3 regions of the Gordonia sp. NPDC058843 genome follow, and region 3 is predicted to be linked to each of the others. Evidence: predicted binding sites of a transcription regulator. Region 3 holds the regulator's gene; each other region holds the start of a gene.
The links. Region 3 encodes LexA, which represses DNA repair genes until DNA is damaged. Its sites were predicted from a motif close to CGAACANNTGTTCG; they were not measured.
Positions count from the first base shown of each region.

Region 1: a site for LexA is predicted at 3,169-3,182, ahead of ACFW3F_RS02350 (DUF222 domain-containing protein). Genes of this name have one in related genera too.
Region 2: a site for LexA is predicted at 2,639-2,652, ahead of ACFW3F_RS19810 (DUF222 domain-containing protein). Genes of this name have one in related genera too.

Region 1 covers NZ_JBHYNC010000002.1:122,678-128,584, forward strand. The annotation lists gene ACFW3F_RS02340 (glycerophosphodiester phosphodiesterase) at 1-323, opposite strand, end outside; gene ACFW3F_RS02345 (diacylglycerol kinase) at 373-1,452, shown strand; gene ACFW3F_RS02350 (DUF222 domain-containing protein) at 1,492-3,141, opposite strand; gene ACFW3F_RS02355 (NADPH-dependent oxidoreductase) at 3,391-4,167, opposite strand; gene ykgO (type B 50S ribosomal protein L36) at 4,239-4,361, opposite strand; gene ACFW3F_RS02365 (glutamate--cysteine ligase) at 4,429-5,907, opposite strand, start outside.
Region 2 covers NZ_JBHYNC010000036.1:30,142-36,048, forward strand. The annotation lists gene ACFW3F_RS19795 (ROK family transcriptional regulator) at 1-368, shown strand, start outside; gene ACFW3F_RS19800 (transglutaminase family protein) at 426-1,235, shown strand; gene ACFW3F_RS19805 (putative zinc-binding metallopeptidase) at 1,241-2,347, shown strand; gene ACFW3F_RS19810 (DUF222 domain-containing protein) at 2,677-4,323, shown strand; gene otsB (trehalose-phosphatase) at 4,448-5,236, opposite strand; gene ACFW3F_RS19820 (trehalose-6-phosphate synthase) at 5,233-5,907, opposite strand, start outside.
Region 3 covers NZ_JBHYNC010000001.1:128,972-134,878, forward strand. The annotation lists gene hrpA (ATP-dependent RNA helicase HrpA) at 1-184, shown strand, start outside; gene nrdR (transcriptional regulator NrdR) at 158-664, opposite strand; gene ACFW3F_RS00615 (LysM peptidoglycan-binding domain-containing protein) at 764-1,306, opposite strand; gene lexA (transcriptional repressor LexA) at 1,538-2,242, shown strand; gene ACFW3F_RS00625 (phosphoenolpyruvate--protein phosphotransferase) at 2,220-3,929, opposite strand; gene ACFW3F_RS00630 (DeoR/GlpR family DNA-binding transcription regulator) at 4,079-4,849, shown strand; gene pfkB (1-phosphofructokinase) at 4,846-5,811, shown strand.

The sequences.
Region 1 (5,907 bases), on a different contig from region 3:
TTGTCCCGCAGGTACAGGCCGCGCAGATACGACGCCGGGAGTGCCGACACCGCACCGGTACCGGTGGTGGCGTCCTCGACCGTGCGGTCGTGCAGTACGGCGAAACCCCGGTCGGCGTGGATCACCAGGTCGATCTCGATGCTCGCGCCCAGACGCATGCCCTCGACGATGCGAGTCGAGGTGAACGCCGGGTCGTCGGCGCGACGCCGGCCGCGGTGCCATTTGAGCATCGTCCGATGCCCGCCGCGGTCGATGTGGATCGGGGCGGCAGCGGGGTTCTGGGGCGACGTGGCAGTCACCCTGCTGACCTTAGCGGTGCGCATCTCGTGGAATCGGCACGCCGAAGTTGGAACGTGTTCTAGTTTGGTTCGCATGACATTGCGCGTGGTCGAGTGGTCGACCGGAACCGTCGGACGACATGCCATCGCCGGGATCGATGCCCGGCCCGACCTCGAACTCGTGGGGGTGTGGGTGTCCGACCCGGCGAAGGTCGGCAAGGACGCCGGTGAGCTGGCCGGCCTGGATCGCGAGCTGGGTGTCGCCGCAACGAACGACCGCGATGCCCTGATCGCCCTGCGGCCGGACTGCATCGTGCACACGGCCATGACCGATGATCGCGTCATGGAGTCGATCGAGGACCTGATCTTCTTCGTGGAGAACGGGATCAACGTGGTGTCGAGCGGGCCGGTGGTCCTGCAGTTCCCGAAGGGCATCCTGCCCGACTCGCTACTGGAACGGATCTCCGAAGCCGGTAAGGCGGGCAACGCGAGTCTGCACGTCAACGGCATCGACCCGGGCTTCGCCAACGACGTGCTGCCGCTGGCCATGACGAGCCTGTCGCAGCGGATCGACGAGGTGCGCTGTCAGGAGATCGCCGACTACTCGACCTACTACCAGCCGGTCGTCATGCGGGACCTGTTCGGCTTCGGGCAACCCCTGGACACCACGCCGCTGATCTTCGCGCCGGGCATCCTGTCCATGGGGTGGGGGAGCGTCGTGCGACAGATCGCTGCCGGACTCGACCTCGTGCTCGACGAGCCGCTCGTCGAACGCGTCGAGCGGGTGGAGGCCGATCGCGACTACTCCACGGTGTCCGTCGAGATCCCGAAGGGGACGATGGCCGCGGTGCGGTTCGAGGTCGTGGGCCAGGTCGATGGCGTGGATCGCGTTGTGCTGGAGCACTACACCCGTACCCATCCCGATCAGTGCCCCGACTGGCCGTCCCCGAACCAGGGTGACGGCTGCTACCGCATCGCGATCTCCGGCGAACCCGAGATGTCCGTCGAGTTCGGGCATCACGGCGAGAACGGCGATCACAACGTGTCCGGCATGATCGTCACCGCGATGCGACTGGTCAATTCCGTTGCCGCAGTGGTCGATGCGAGGCCCGGACTTGTCACTGCACTCGATCTGCCGCTTGTGACGGGCCGGGGGCTCTTCGCGCAGAAGTAGCCCCTGCGGCCGATGGTGGTCAGTTCTCGGCGCTGCGGGTCAGTGGGTGGCGAGGAGCGTCGTGAGGTGTGCTTCGACGAGGGAGGGCCGGGGTTGGGATGGTCCGGGTCGTGGTGGTCGGATGTCGATGACGTGGCTGATGTTCAGCCATGAGTGGCGCGCGTCTTGGGGGTGTGGCGTCTCGGGGCGTTGCTGATCGTCGGACCGGGTTGGTGGTCCGTGGATCTCGTCGCGCACGGTGTTCAGATGTTCTGCGAATCGCTGGGGTATGTCGGGTCGGCGGTTGATCTGTTCGGGGTTGGGTGGCGCGCCGGGTTCGGCGTTGAGCTGCCAAGCGCAGCGGCCTTCGTCGGGTCCTGACTGTTCGATGTGGGTGGTGTACTGGCCGGGCTGGTCACTGACCATCCGGTTGTGGCGCGGGCAGGCGGGGGCGAGCTGGTCGATGTCGGTGAGACCACCTTTGGCCCAATCCTTGTGGGCGTGATGGATCTCGACGTGGGTGGCGGGTTGGTCGCAGCCGGGCGCGGAGCAGACCTCGCCGTCGGGGCGGGCGAAGGAGACGAGGCGTTGTGCGCGGGTGGCGAGACGTTTGCCGCGCCCGAAGTACAGCGGCACGGCCGTGTGGTTCTTGAAGATCGCCAACCACGGTTGAACATCGGCGGCCGTCGCGGCGAGGTCGATGAGGTCGGGGATGGGCATCAGGGTGCCGGTGGCGGTGGTCGCGAGCCCGGCTTCACGGACGAGGTCGCTCAGGTCGGCTTTGATGATCAGCTGCACGGGTAGCCCGCGGTGCGATCTCCCGAGCAGCCCGTCCTCGAAGACAGCCTTCAGTAGCGCGTTGAGCGCGTCGTGGTTGATCTGGGCGGGGGTGCGGTCGTCGCGTTCGGCCGCGGCGGCGAGAACGTCGGGGTCGGCGTCGTCGACTGAGCCGGTCGGCGAGTGCGGGTCGCCTGGGTTGTTCATGCCGGGCTTGGCCCAGACGGCGAGCAACATCGTGACGCGGGCGGCGAGTTCGGGCGTCAATGTGGCTGTCATCTTCGCGGTGCCGTCGGCGCGTTGCCGGTTGACCCACAGGTTGCGGCGCCTCTTCCGTTCGGAATCGTCGGTGAGGGTGCCGTCGGGATCGAGGTGGGCAAGCAACCGTGCGCCGAGTTGGGTGATGTCGGCAGGTGTGTGGTCGACGGCGATCTCGGCCATCTGCCGTTCCGCAGCGACTTTCACATCGTGGTCGACAGCGTTCGGGATGTGGTCGAGGACATCGATGACGGCCTGGACGTGTGCGGTGCCGACAGTCCCAGCGGCGAATGCTTCGGCCAGGGTGGGGTGTTCGGGTTCCAGACGGTCGCCGTTGAGGCAGGTGAGGGTGGCGGTGGCATTGAGGTGTTTGCGCCGCCGCGTCGGGTTGGTGATGCGGAGGCGGTGGTTCATGAACTGGGTGAGGGTGCGGTACCCGGTCTTGCGAGGAAGGTCGCGAGCCTCAGCTTCGGCGACTTGCCGGTCGCCGGCGAAAGTGGTTCGAGCGACGGCGCGCTCGGTTGCGGCGGCGACCTCGATCAATTCTTCGTCGGTGCACTGGGACAGATCGACGGTCTGCAGTTCGTCAAGGATCGCGTGCAGCTCGGCCATCAACTCGACGGCACGCGGTTGCGGCGCCACCGACTCGTCGTCGACATGTGTCGTGTCGGCCATGACGGTCACCCCCGAGAACCGTTGCTGCGAATGTACGTTCGAGTGTACACGAGTTCGGCTCGAGTGGCTGCGAGAATCCTTGTCCGACAATCTGTATGGTCCCTCTGGTGTAGAAGGGGAGCTTGTCGGTGGCAGCCGATATGATCTCACGCAACAACGAACATCGTCGTTGCAGTCAAGCGGGCGTCGTCACCACGACGGCAGCCCTCGTGCCTCGAGCTGCGCACGCAGTCGCTCCCGGCCGTGCAGCTACTCGGCGTCCGCGAGGCGGGTGAGAACCCTTGTGCTCCAGTCGCCATCGAGACCATGGCGACGGTAGTAACCGGACAGGACCTCGTCGTAGGCCTCCACGTGGGAGTCCGCGGACTCGGCGTCGTAGGTCTCGTGGTGGAGAACCGCCGCTTGGGGCAAGCGGGGTTTGACCCCTGCGGGTTCGGTCGGGTCGGGACGTCCGATCGCCAGCCCGAAGGTCGCGACCGCATGGTCGGGCAGGCCGAGTTCGTCGGCCACCTCCGAGGGATGATTGCGGACCGACCCGACGAACACCTTTCCGAAACCCAGTGATTCGGCGGCGACGACTGCGTTCTGGGCGGCGAGCGCGGTCTCGACGAACCCGACGATCGTGGACTCGAGGTAGTTGGCTGCGTCGAGGGCTACTGCTCGGCGCGCGGCGATCCGTCGTGCACGGCCGAGGTCGGCGACCCAGACGGGGAACAGTGGTGCGTCGACGATGCACCGCTGGTCGTTGGTCAGCGCCGACAGCCGGCGTTTGCGATCTGGGTCCCCGACCGCGATCACACTCCACGCCTGCAGGTTCGACGAAATTGGTGCCGACTGCGCCGCGGCGACGATGGCGTGCAACCGGCGGTCGTCGACGGGATCACCCGGCAGGAATCGGCGGACCGAACGGTGTGCCAGCTGGACGCCGAGGACGTCGCTGACGACGTCGAGAGTGGCTTCGGGGTCGGCGTAGCGTTCGGTGATCGTCCTGCCGAGGATGCTGATGTGAGGCGCATGGCGTGGCAACCCTCTCGCGCGGACTGGGCCGAAGTCGCCAGGGGACTCGCGGGGCCGGTCCGACAACGCCGCGACGGCGATCAGCCCTGGCGCGCCTTGAATCTGGGGTTGCCCTTGTTGATCACGTAGATGCGCCCCTTGCGCTTGACCACCTGCGAGCCGGGTTGGTTCTTCAACGAACGGATGGATGCACGAACCTTCAACGAAGCCTCCTTAATGGAAATTGTTTCCATTAAAGCAGGCTCGTCGCCGCGGGTCGACGGTCGGGTGTCAGACCTGCCAGGTGTGTACCGGCTCGCCCTCGTGCATCTGGGTCACGTAGTCGCGCAGCATGCCCTGCAACGCCTGCGGCCGGCTCTCGCCCGCGCGCTCTCGGGCCGCGACCGCCTGGCGCTGCCAGACCGACCCGGTCTGACGCGAGATGCAGCGGCCCTCGATCACCGACAGGTAGCGCTTGCGGGCCTTGTCGGAGACCCCGAACCTGCGCAGTCCGTCCTCGGCGAGCACGAGAAGCCGGCGGAGGACCAGTTCATCGGGTCGTACCCAGCCGACGTCGGGCCAGTACAGCTGCGACTCCATCCCGGTACGGGCGCCGGATTGCAGGTTCTCGGCGGCGGCGTTGAACGACATCCGCGACCACAGTGGCCGGTCGGATTCGACGAGGCCGCGGACGACCCCGTAGTAGAAGGCGGCGTTGGCCATCGTGTCGACGACGGTCGGGCCGGCGGGCAGCACGCGATTCTCCACGCGCAGGTGGGCCTGGCCCTCGTGGATGTCGTAGACCGGCCGATTCCAGCGATAGACGGTCCCGTTGTGGAGACGCAACTCGTCGAGTGTCGGGATGCGCCCGGCGTCGAGTTCGGCGAGCGGGTCGGTCTCGGTCGACACCGGAAGCAGGGCGGGGAAGTAGCGGGTGTTCTCTTCGAAGAGGTCGAAGATCGTGTTGATCCATCGCTCTCCGAACCACACTCGCGGTCGGACGCCCTGATTCTTCAATTCCAGCGGTCGGGTGTCGGTGGCCTGCTCGAAGACCGGGATTCGGCTCTCGTGCCACAAGGCGGTCTCGGCGAGGAACGGTGAGTTCCCGGCCAGGGCGACCTGCACCCCGGCGATGGCCTGCGCCGCGTTCCAGTGCGAGGCAAAGTCTTCCGGAGCCACTCGCAGGTGCAGCTGCAACGACGTGCAGGCGGCCTCGGGCAGGATCGAGTCGGTCGACGTCCGCAGGTGCTCGGTGTGGTGGGTGTCGGTCAGCGGAATCCCGGTGATGTCTATCTCGAGGTCCTCGCCCCGGGCGGCGAAGATCTGCTCGTTGAGCAGGTCGTACCGTGGGTTCGCCGAGATCCAGTGATGCGCAAAGTGTTCGGACTTCAGTGTCGGCAGCATGCCGATCATCACCAGGTGGCTCGACGTCTGCGCGGCCTTCTGTTCGGCCCGGTTGAGCGAGGTGCGCAGCGCCTGTTCGAGTGAAATCGTGTCGTCGATCGTGAACGGCCGCGGCGAGACGTTGATCTCGATGTTGAACTGTCCGAGTTCGGTCTGGTAGTCGGGATCGGCGATCGCCTCGAGTACGGCGGCGTTCGCCATCGCCGGGCGCATGTCCTCGTCGACGAGATTGAGTTCGACCTCCATGCCGAGGAGCGGCTTCGGCGGACGGCCCTGGTCGGTGAACAAACCGTCGGCGAGCATCCGGGCGATCGCCTCCGTCCCGCGACCCACCTGACGCCGGAAACGAACCCGGTCCTCCCCGGT
Region 2 (5,907 bases), on a different contig from region 3:
GGCTCACCCGGGTCCGGCTGCAGAACGTCATCGGCAACGACGCCGCGGAGGTCGCGGCGCGTCGGCTCGGGATCAGTCCCACGTCGGCTCGGATCGTCGACGAACGAGCCCGCGTCCTGGGGGAGTCGGTAGCGCTCATCCGGGACGTGATCAATCCCGACGCCATCGTCGTCGCCGGTGATGCCTTCGCCGCGCACCCGCACGGACTCGCTCCCGTGCAGGCCGCGTTCGACGAAGCGACCACGCTGTCGTGGCCGCTGGAGATCGCCCCCTCGAGATTCGGTGTGCGCGTCCAGGAGAGCGCGGCGGTCGTGGTCGCACTCAGCGTCATCTACGCGGACCCGGTCGCCGCGATGGCGACGCTGTAGCGGCCTCCGGTACCGCCTGCCGCTGCCGTCGTCGCGCGCATCCCCTACGGTGAGCCCATGACGCTGCCCCGCGATGTGTCCGCACGGCTCGAGGTGCGGGTCGACGACCCCACCGAACTGGAGATGCAGATCACCGTCGCCCGATTGCCCGGACTCCAGCTCGAGGAGGAACTCAAGGTCGAGTTCGACGGGCGGCCGGTGACGCCGGAAGAGATGATCGGGTCGCACGGGTCCCGGATTCACCGGTTGCAGCTCGAGCGCGGCCTCCTGACGATCGACTACCGGGCATCGGTCCTCACCCCCGCCGATCCGATACCCGTCGACCTCACCGACCGCTCCACGTATCTGCGTCCGAGCCGATATGCCGAGTGCGACAAGTTCTTCGGATTCGCCGCGGGTCAGTTCGACTCGTCGCTGCCCGACGGCGAGATCCTGGATCAGGTCGCCGCCTACGTGTCGGACCGGCTCAGCTACATCCCCGGGACGAGCGACCCCATCGACGGCGCCGCCGACACCCTGCTCGCCGGTGCGGGGGTGTGCCGCGACTACGCGCATCTCGTCGTCGCGCTCCTGCGGGCTCTCAACATCCCCGCCCGCCTCGTCGCGGTCTACGCGCCGGGCTGTTCGCCGATGGATTTCCACGCCGTCGCCGAGGCGATCGTGGACGGTGAGTGGGTGGCGGTCGACGCGACCGGACTGGCCCCGCGGCAGAGCCTCGTGCGGATCTCGACCGGTCGTGACGCCGCCGACACCGCATTCCTCGACAACCACCGCGGCTCGATCAACCTCAACTCCTACGAGGTGACGGCAACGGTGCGCGGGGCGCTTCCGATCGACGACGGGAGCTCGCGCATCCGGATAGGGTGAGCTGCGTGCACGCGCTCACCTGTCCGGTCTGCAATGCGTTGTCCGGCTTCGATCGCCAGACCTGCCCGAACTGCGGGACGACCGTCGGCGTGCACCTCCCGTCGCGGTCGTTGTACGCGGTCGCGGCGGACGGGGTCGAGATCGGCGGTCTCCGGTGGGTCAGATGCTCGTTGTGGGACCGGACGCATTGCAACTGGCTGACCCCGGCCGAGGTTGCCGAGGACAGCAGCGGCCTGCGGGGGCGCTGTTTCCCGGAGTCGCTCATCCGTCGTCAGCCCGACGCCGAGGACACCATCGCCCTCGAGAAGCTCGCGTCGGCGTCGTTCGATCTGCGACTGCTCGTGTATCAACTCGTCGACCTGGGGCTGCCGGTGGAGCCGTTCTGGCGCACCGAGGGTGGCCTGGCGTTCGACCTGTTGTCGAGTCAGACCCTCGGTCGGCCGGTGACGATCGGTCATGCGGGTGGGGTGGTCACCATCGACCTCGCCGAGACCCAGGACGCGTATCGCGAGCGGCTCCGGGTCGACCTCGGTGAGCAGTACCGCACGATGCTCGGTCACTTCCGGCACGAGACGGGTCACTACTACCAACATGTCCTCGTCGAGACCGATCGGGGCGCTGACCGGTACCTCGATCGGTGCCGGGACCTGTTCGGCGACGAGCGTGTGAGCTACGCCGACGCGATCACCCGTCACTATCGGTTCGGGGCCCCTGAGAACTGGCATGACTCGTTCATCTCGGAGTACGCCACGATGCATCCGTGGGAGGATTTCGCCGAGTGCTTCGCGCACTACCTCCACATCACCGGAACCATCGACACCGCACGCGAATCCGGGCTCAAGCTCGATGCCCACCAGGTCCGGTTCACCATGGATCGCGACATCGTGCCGCTCGAGTCGTATGCAGACCAGCCCATCGAGCGACTTCTCTACGACTGGAAATGGTTGTCGCTCATGTTGAATCGGGTGAATGTGGCGATGGGTCGCCGACCGCTCTACCCGTTCACGATTCCCGTGCCGGTCGTGCGCAAACTCGGGTTCGTGCACGAGGTGATTCGCGAGAGTGCGCGCCGGGCGGTGACGACGGACCCGCTCGTCGCGGCGCCGGTCTAGTGTCCTGATCCATTGATTCGTGTGCAGTGGTGAGCGATGGGCGCGAGGATCTGGTCTGCGGTTTCGACCTACATGTAGGGGCAGTGGTTGTCGTTCCACGTCTCGATCCACGCTCCGGTGTCGGTGTCGGGTGCTCTACCGGCTCGCCGGCGCCGCACGGTAATTTGATCGAGGTCGAGTCGTTGAGCCACTTCGGACTGGGCAACCCGCTTCTACCACACACCTCCGACAAGGTCACTCATCGATGTGTTCGTGAAAAGTGTTGCCTACCAGTGCTATAGCCGCTACACTCGAACATAGATTCGCACAATCGTCTCCGGGGGGTGGCCATGTCCGACGTATCCGCAGCACCACAAGTGCGTGCCGTCGAGCTGGTGTCCCAGCTGCATGAGATTCTCGACGAACTGCAGACCGTCGACATGTCCCCATGTACCGATGAAGAACTGATCGAAGTCGCCTCTGCCACCGAGCGGGCAATTGCTCGAACCACTTTCGCCGGCGACCGGCAGATCGCCGAAGTCGAGGCCCGTGACCTGCCGCGTAAGGCCGGGTACCGCAGCCTCATCCAGTTCATGAACCACCGCCTTCGCGTCACCAACCCGGTGCGACGACGCAAGCATCTCAACGCCACGGCCTCGCTCGCCTGCCTCAACGGCGATCGTCTGGAACCCGAACACCCCACGCTGGCGGAAGCTTTCGCTCAGGGCGCCGTCGGAACCGCACACGTCGACGCTGCGCTCGACGTCCTCGACCAGATCCCCCGCGCCGTCGAGCATGACGTGAAAGTCGCCGCTGAACGTCAGATGACCGAGATCGCCGAAGCCCACACCCCGGCCGACATCACCCAACTCGGTGCGCGGCTGCTCGCTCACCTCGATCCTGATGGCAGCCTCACCGACGACGCAGACCGCAAGCGGCGTCGGAACCTGTGGGTGAACCGGCAACGCGCCGACGGAACCGCGAAGATGACCGCAACCCTCACACCGGAGTTGGCTGCCAGGGTGACCATGTTGCTGGCAGTGTGGGCCAAGCCTGGGATGAACAATCCCAACGATCCGTATTCGCCCACCGGGTCTTTCGAAGATGCCGACCCGAACACTCTGGCTGCCGCGGCCGAGCGTGACAACCGTACGCCGGCGCAGATCAACCACGACGCTCTCAATGCCCTGCTGAAAGCTGTCCTCGACGACGGGCTGCTCGGTACCTCTCACCGCGGGCTGCCCGTGCAGCTGATCATCAAAGCCGACCTGGGCGACCTGGTCCGTGAAGCCGGCCTGGCGACCACCGCGACCGGCACCCTGCTGCCCATTCCGGACCTCATCGCGATGGCCGGTGACGTACAGCCCTGGTTGGCGATTTTCAAAGACGCCACCGCCGCGCCGCTGCACTTCGGGCGCGGGAAACGCCTCGCCACCCGTGACCAACGTCTGGTGTCGTTCGCCCGCCCCGATGGCCATGTGTGTTCGGCGCCCGGTTGCGACCAACCCGCCACGCAGGTCGAGATACATCACGCCCAACAAGATTGGGCGAAGGGCGGACTCACCGACATCGACGACCTCGCCCCGGCATGCCCGCGCCACAACCGTATGGTCGGGGACAAACCCGGGCAGTACACCACCCGGATCGAACGTTCCGGACCCGACGAAGGCCGCTGCGTGTGGCGGTTGAATGCCGAGCCCGGCGCACCGCCGAACCCCTACCGCGTCAACCGCCGACCCGATATACCCACGAGGTTCACGACACACCTGAACACCGTGCGCGACGAGATCCACGGACCATCAACGCGGTCCGGCGCTCGCCCACGCCCGGACGGGCGGCGCCACGATGACCTGCGACTGAAGATCAGCCACGTCATCGACGTCCGACCGCCACGGCGTGGGCGTCGCATCCGTCCATCGCTCGTCGAAGCACACCTCGAGGAGCTACTGAGTCGAGACCCGCTGGTGCGCAACGCAATCGGGAGAACTCTTGAGTAACAGGTCGCGCGCGGCCGGCAACAATTTCGTCGCGGACCTACGCGGTGAACGACGGTCCATCAGCTTTCGTGAATCTTGTTCGTGCGGACCCTGACCACGCGATGGCATTCAATGCCTCATTGCGCTACCCGGTCGTCGCTGCGCGGGCCCGTTGTTCGGCCACGAACGTGAGAACCGTTGCCACGTCGTCGGTGTCGGCGATGCGGAACTCGGCGGCGGTGTCGCCCTCGCCGACCTTGATGCCGATGTCACCGGACTGCGGCCGCAGGTGCGCAAAGGCCTTCTCGTCGGTGACGTCGTCGCCGAGGTAGATGACCGCGTCGGCACCGATACGGTCGCGCAGGGTGTCGAGTGCGTGACCTTTGCTGGTCTCGATCACCGCGAGTTCGACGACGGCCTTGCCCTCGGTGACGTGCACCCCCGGCCAGGAGGCCGGGCCGGTGCGGGCACGGTCGAGTGCGACGACGGCGTCGGCCGCGGACGCGTTGCGAACGTGCAGCACGGTGCTGGCCGGTTTGACCTCCACCGTGGTGCCCGGGAAATCGGCTGCAATCGAGGACAACTCGGCGATCAGGCGATTCAGCAACGCGCGGTCCTCGTCGGTGACCTCGACCGCGAATCCGGACTCGAACTCGCTGCCGTGACTGCCGACCAGCACGACCGGCGCGGTCAGGCCGGACAACTGTGCGAGCACGGCGCGTTCGCGACCGGACACCACGGCCACGACGGTATCGGGCAGCGCGGCAGCGGCGACGAGGGCATCGATCGACGCGGGCACGGGCACGGCGTCCTCTGGACGCGACACGATCGGCGAGACACATCCGTCGTAGTCGCTGGCCACGAGCAGCACTCCCACACGCGCGGCGCGCGTCAGGGCCGCGGTGAGCTCGGCGGGGATCCCGTTGTGGCTCACTCCGGCTCGTCCACGAGGTGGACACCCCGATTGGGCGACAACTCGGTGTCGGAGTCGGCGCCGAGGGTGCCGAGGAAGCTCTCCGCCCACTTGGTGACATCGTGCGCGAGGACTTGCCTCCGCAGCGCGCGCATGCGCCGCTTGCCCTCGTGTTCGCTCTGTTCGACAGCGGCCTCGATCGCGTCCTTCACGCCGTCGAGGTCGTACGGGTTGGCCTGGTAGGCCGACCGTAGTTCGGCTGCGGCGCCGGTGAATTCGCTGAGCACCAGTGCGCCACCCAGATCGCCGCGGCACGCCACGTACTCCTTGGCGACGAGATTCATGCCGTCGCGCAGCGGCGTGACCAGCATGACGTCGGCTGCCACGAAGAAGGCAACGAGTTCTTCGCGGGGCACCGGTCGATGCAGGTACTGGATCACGGGCTGTCCGACGCTCGCGTAGGTGCCGTTGATGTTCCCGACGAGTTGCTCGATACCGGCCCGCATCTGCTTGTAGCTCTCGACGCGTTCCCGGCTCGGTGTCGCGAGCTGCAGCATCACCGTGTCGGCGGGTTGGAGGCGCTTCTCGGCCAGGAGCTCCGAGATGGCCTTGAGTCGTACGTCGATGCCCTTGGTGTAGTCGAGCCGGTCGACACCGAGCATGATCGTCTTGGGATTGCCCAGCTCACGGCG
Region 3 (5,907 bases):
TCGGGTCGTCGAACGCTGGGCGCAGCGCCTCGAGCAGGTGCCCGAGCACCGGCGGGCCATCGTCGACGACGAGGCGCAATGGCTCGTCGAGGAACTACGCGTCGGCCTGTTCGCCCAGCGTCTCGGTACGGCGTTTCCGGTGTCGGAGAAACGGGTCCTACGAGCTCTGGACGGGCTCGGCTGAGACGGTCTCGGTGCGCGCATCACCCGATGTCGATGCCGATGCCGACTTCAGGTCGTCGATCTCTCGCTGGAAGTCCTCGACGGAGTCGAACGACCGGTACACCGAGGCGAAACGCAGATACGCCACTTCGTCGAGATCGCGGAGCGGACCCAGGATCGCCAGACCGACCTCGTTGCTGGGGATCTCGGCCGAGCCGCTGGCGCGCACCGTGTCCTCGACCTGCTGGGCCAGCTGCGCGAGCGCGTCCTCGGCGACGTGGCGGCCCTGGCATGCACGCCGCACACCGCGCATCACCTTCTCCCGACTGAACGGCTCGGTGACCCCGTTGCGTTTGACCACGGCCAGTACGGCACTTTCCACCGTCGAGAATCTGCGCCCGCACTCCACGCAGGAGCGACGGCGTCGGATGGCCTGCCCTTCATCTGCGACACGCGAGTCGATGACCTTGGTGTCGTCGTTCTTGCAGAAGGGGCAGCGCATCGTGTCCTCACGCAGGTCTCGGGACGCTGGAGCGCAGTGAAACCGTGCGCCCCGCCGCTTCTCGGCCGGCCCCTGTGACACCGAGGATACCGCCCGGCCTCAGCGGTACCGGGGGGTGAGCAGGGGCTGGCCCACCTGCAGCGCGCTCGAAGGCAGATCGTTCATCGCGACGATCTCGTCGATCACGACCTCACGCGGCATCTCGGGCGCCACCCGGCCGGCGATCGTGCTGAGCGAATCCCCCGAGCGGACGTGGACGACCTCCGCGCTCACCGCGGCAGGCGTCATCGAGTCCGAGTAGTTCTGCCCGACGACACCGAAGACCCACACGACGAACGCCAGCCCGACGCCGGCGAGGACGGCGACCGCGGTGCGGCGACGGCGACGGAACACCGCCGCATTCGGCGCGACCGGGCCCCGGCCCCTCGCCCCCATCGGCGAACCGCAGTGCGTGCCACCCAGGCGTGGGGTGAGCGGCGATGAGCCACCCGCCGGCCGGTTGCCGGAGGGCCGGGTGTCCACCGGCCTGGTGCCGTCGGAGAGCGGGGCCCGGGTCCGGACACGATCGGCGCGATCGGTGCTCGCCCGGGTGACGACGGGGCGTTCGGCGTGGACGGGAGCGACGAGAGTGGCGGTGCGCATGGTGCCCTCCGGGAGTTCTGGTGTGCTGGGTGTGCGGTTGTTCGGTGTTCGAACTTCGATCAGGTGTTCGATGCACTGATGTTCGAATTTGTAGCACGGCGCACCGACAAAGTCTCGCGACACATCGAACAAATGTTTGAGGTGATGCCCGCACTCCGCTAGGCTCGGACGCGGCTGAGACATCCCACGGGCCATCTACCTGCACGTTCCGAAAGACGAGAGGAACCGAACATGAGTGACACCGGCGATAGGCGCGGCCGAGCGCGGGGCGCCGACACCGAGGCCCCGATCGACGTCGCCGCCGCCGAGGCCTCACTCACCCCGCGGCAACTCGGGGTCCTGGAGGTGATCCGCCGTTCGGTACGCGAGCGCGGCTACCCGCCGAGCATCCGGGAGATCGGCGACGAGGTCGGCCTGGCCTCGACGTCGTCGGTGGCCCATCAGCTGCGGACGCTGGAACGCAAGGGACTGCTCAAACGCGACGCGAATCGGCCCCGAGCGGTCAACATCGCCCCGAGCGAACCGCCCACTCCGGAGAACCCGACGGCGAGCCAGTTGCCCGAGCCGACCTTCGTGCCGGTCCTCGGACGGATCGCGGCCGGCGGTCCGATTCTCGCCGAAGAAGCCGTCGAGGACGTCTTCCCGCTGCCCCGCGAACTGGTCGGCGAGGGCTCACTCTTCCTGTTGCGCGTCGTGGGCGAGTCGATGATCGACGCCGCCATCTGCGACGGCGACTGGGTGGTGGTCCGCCAGCAGAACGTCGCCGACAACGGCGACATCGTCGCGGCCATGATCGACGGCGAGGCCACGGTGAAGACCTTCAAGCGTCAGGGCGCCAACGTCTGGCTCATGCCGCACAACGAACTGTTCGATCCGATCCCCGGTAACGACGCCGTCATCCTCGGCAAGGTCGTCACCGTGATGCGGCGAGTCTGACCTCTCCACCGACCGAACGGTCGAGCACTGCCGCGGCGGCCTCACGCGCCGCGGCGGGGTCGGAGGTGGCCAACGCGGCGTCGGCGGCCGCGCGACAGTCCTGCGCGGTCACCTCGCCGAGTCGTGCTCCCACCGCGGCCGCTGCGGCCGGCGCGCTGGAGAGCGAGGTCACCCCGAGTCCGACGAGCACGCAGGCGAGATTCGGATCGGCGGCCGCCTCCCCGCACACCCCCACCGGCTTGACCTGACGGACTCCCGCGGCGGCGACTCCGGCGATCAGGCTGAGCACGGCGGGTTGCCACGGGTCGGTGAGCCCGGCGAGATCGGCCGACATCCGGTCGGCCGCCATCGTGTACTGGGTGAGGTCGTTGGTGCCGATCGACACGAAGTCCACCTCGGCGAGGACCGCCTCGGCCAGGATCGCCGCAGCGGGCACCTCGATCATGACCCCGGCCACCAGACCCCGGCCACGGACCTCCGCGGCGAACACGCGCGCCTCCGCCGGCGAGGCGATCATCGGCGCCATCACCCACGGCGCGACCTCGACACCCTCTGCGGCCCGCGCGATCGCATCGAGTTGATGCGTACGGATCTCGGGATGTGCGAGCGCGATCCGATCCCCTCGGACACCGAGCGCGGGATTGGATTCGTCGGGATGCGTCACGAAACGGAGGGGTTTGTCGGACCCGGCGTCGAGGGTGCGGATCACCACCTTCTGTCCGTCGAACGCGTCGAGGACCTCACGGTAGATCGCAGCCTGCTCGTCGACCGTCGGTTCGTCGGCGCGTTCGAGGAACGCGAGTTCGGTGCGGAAGAGTCCGACACCCTCGACGGGGTGGCCGGCCGCGGCCCTTGCCGACGATCCGTCGGCGACGTTGGCGAGCACCGAGACCGGAGCACCGTCGGCGGTGTGGCCCGGGCCCGTCCAGCCGGCGACGACTTCGGCGTGCCGCCGGTCCTCGTCGACGCGCGTCCGGGCTGTCTCCGTGTCGGGCTCCACTTCGATCCGCCCGGTCGTCCCGTCGACGAGAATGGTTGTGCCGGATTCGATCTCGGCGAGATCGGCGACTGCCACCACACACGGGATGCCCAGTTGCCGCGCGATGATCGCGGTGTGACTGGTCGGTCCGCCCAGGCGGGTGACGAGAGCGATCGTGCTCGTCGGGTCGAGGCCCGCGGTGTCGGCGGGTGCGAGGTCGTCGGCCAGCAGCACCGACGGCACCTCCGGTGTCGGCACGCCCGGTTCGGGTAGGCCGAGCAATTCGGCGAGGACGCGGTCCCGGACATCGTTCAGATCGGTGACCCGCTCGGCCATGAGCCCACCGAGTTTGGTGAACACCGCCGCGAACTGGTCGGTGGCCACGACGGCAGCGGCCTCGGCGGAGGCGCCCTTGGTGATGAGGGCGGTTGCGGCACCGATCCAGCCCCGGTCCTCGGCGAGGCCCGCTGTGGCCGCGAGCACCTCGGCAGCCACCCCGGTGTTCTGCGATGCGCGGGCGCGCAGTCGCGCGGCGACCACTCCGGCCGCGGCGGCGAAGCGCGTCACCTCGTCGGCGCGGCGCTCCTCGGCGATCTCCACACCGACGCCGAGCTTCTCCGGGGAGTGATCGGGCCGCTCGCCCGGCCACAGCGCGGGACCGTGGGCCAATCCGCCGACCACCGGGGTTCCCGTCAGTATCTGCGCCATCGTCTTGCCTCTCACTCGACTACCGATGTGACCACCGTTACAAATAGTGCTTGACTTGTCAACACAAACAGGCGTAAACACAATTACTACAACATGCAATCCCACACGCCTCAACAAGCGGGGCGGCCGGAACCGGAGATCGGAGCGGTGTGTACGCCGAGGAGAGACAACAGGCGATCGTCGACGAGGTGCGCGTCGCGGGGCGGGCCTCCGTGACCGCGCTCGCCGAGAAGTTCGACGTCACCAGCGAGACCGTGCGTCGAGATCTCGCCGTTCTGGAACGCGCGGGACATCTGCAGCGAGTCCACGGGGGCGCCGTGCGCGCCGAGGTCATGCGTGCCCTCGGCGAACTGGGGATCGACGAGCGCGAGTCGAGCCAGATCGAGCAGAAGACCGCGATCGGCCGGGCGGCGATCCGGTTCCTGCCGCCCGACGGCGGTTCCGTGCTCTTCGACGCCGGCACCACGACCTACCGCGCCGCCGAGGCGACGGCACCCGACCGCCGGCTCACCATGTTCACCAACAGCCTGCCCATCGCCGGCCTGCTCGCGGGCACCCATCCCGATGGTCTGCACGCCCTCGGCGGCCGCGTCCGTGGTCTGACCCAGGCGACAGTGGGCGTCGAGACGGTGGACGCACTCCGCCGCATCCGCGTGACCACCGCGTTCATCGGGACCAACGGCCTGAGCGAGACCCACGGGTTGTCGACACCCGATCCCGACGAGGCAGCGGTGAAGGCGGCGATGGTCGCTGCCGCACAGCGGGTGGTGGTCCTCGCCGACAGCTCGAAGATGGATCGCGAGGACCTGTCCTCCTTCGCCGGCCTCGACGCGGTCGACGTTCTCATCACGGACGCCGGCATCGACCCGGCGTTCTCGGCAGCGTTGTCCGCGCGCGGCGTCGAGGTCGTGATCGCATGATCGTCACCGTCACCGCCAATCCGAGCCTCGACCGCACCCTCGAACTCGGTGCCCCACTCGCGCGCGGCGAGGTGCAACGCGCCGGCGTGGTCCGCACCGAACCCGGCGGCAAGGGCGTCAACGTGTCCCGCGTCGTCGCGGCGGCCGGACTGACCACCCGGGCCCTGCTCCCCGCACGGTCGGGCGACCCGCTGCGAACCGCACTCGACGATCTCGGACTCCCCTACGACGCGGTGCCCGTCGACGGCGAGGTCCGGACCAACATCACGATCGCCGAGTCGGACGGCACGACGACCAAGATCAACGCGCCGGGCGTCACCCTGACCACGCAGGATCGCGAGGCACTCGTCGGACTGATCCGCGGTCACGCCGACTCCGCGCAGTGGGTCACGCTGTGCGGGTCGTTGCCACCGGGCGTTCCCGACGACTGGTACCGCTCGCTCGCCGACGACCTCGTCCTCGCCGGCTGCCGGGTCGCGGTGGACACCTCGGGAGCTCCGCTCCGGGCCACCGTCGCCGGTCGTGTCGACCTGATCAAGCCCAACGAGGACGAGCTCGCCGAACTGACCGGCGCCGACCCGAGCACACTCCGAGAAGCGCTCTCGCGCAACGATCTCGGCCCGGTCGTCGATGCCGCGACCACGATCGCCGAGCAGATCGGGGGCAATGTCCTCGCCACACTCGGCGCCGTCGGTGCCGTCCTGGTCACCGCGTCCGGCATCTGGTCGGCGACCCCGCCGCCGATCGTCCCGCGCAGCACCGTCGGCGCCGGGGACTCGTCGCTGGCCGGCTTCCTCATCGCACAGAGCACCGGGGCCCCGCCCGCGGAGTGCCTTCGGTCGGCCGTGGCATACGGCGCGGCGGCCGCCTCACTCGCGGGCACCCAGGCGCCCACTCCCGACCACCTCGACCTCCCCGGCGTCCGGGTGACCGAACTGTCGGGAGCCGCTCGCATGACGTGACGGCGCCACCGCGGCTCACCGAAGCCCACTCCGTAGAACCCCGAATCACATCAGAACCCCGAATCCCATCCCACCCCGACCGCTCACCCCTTTCAC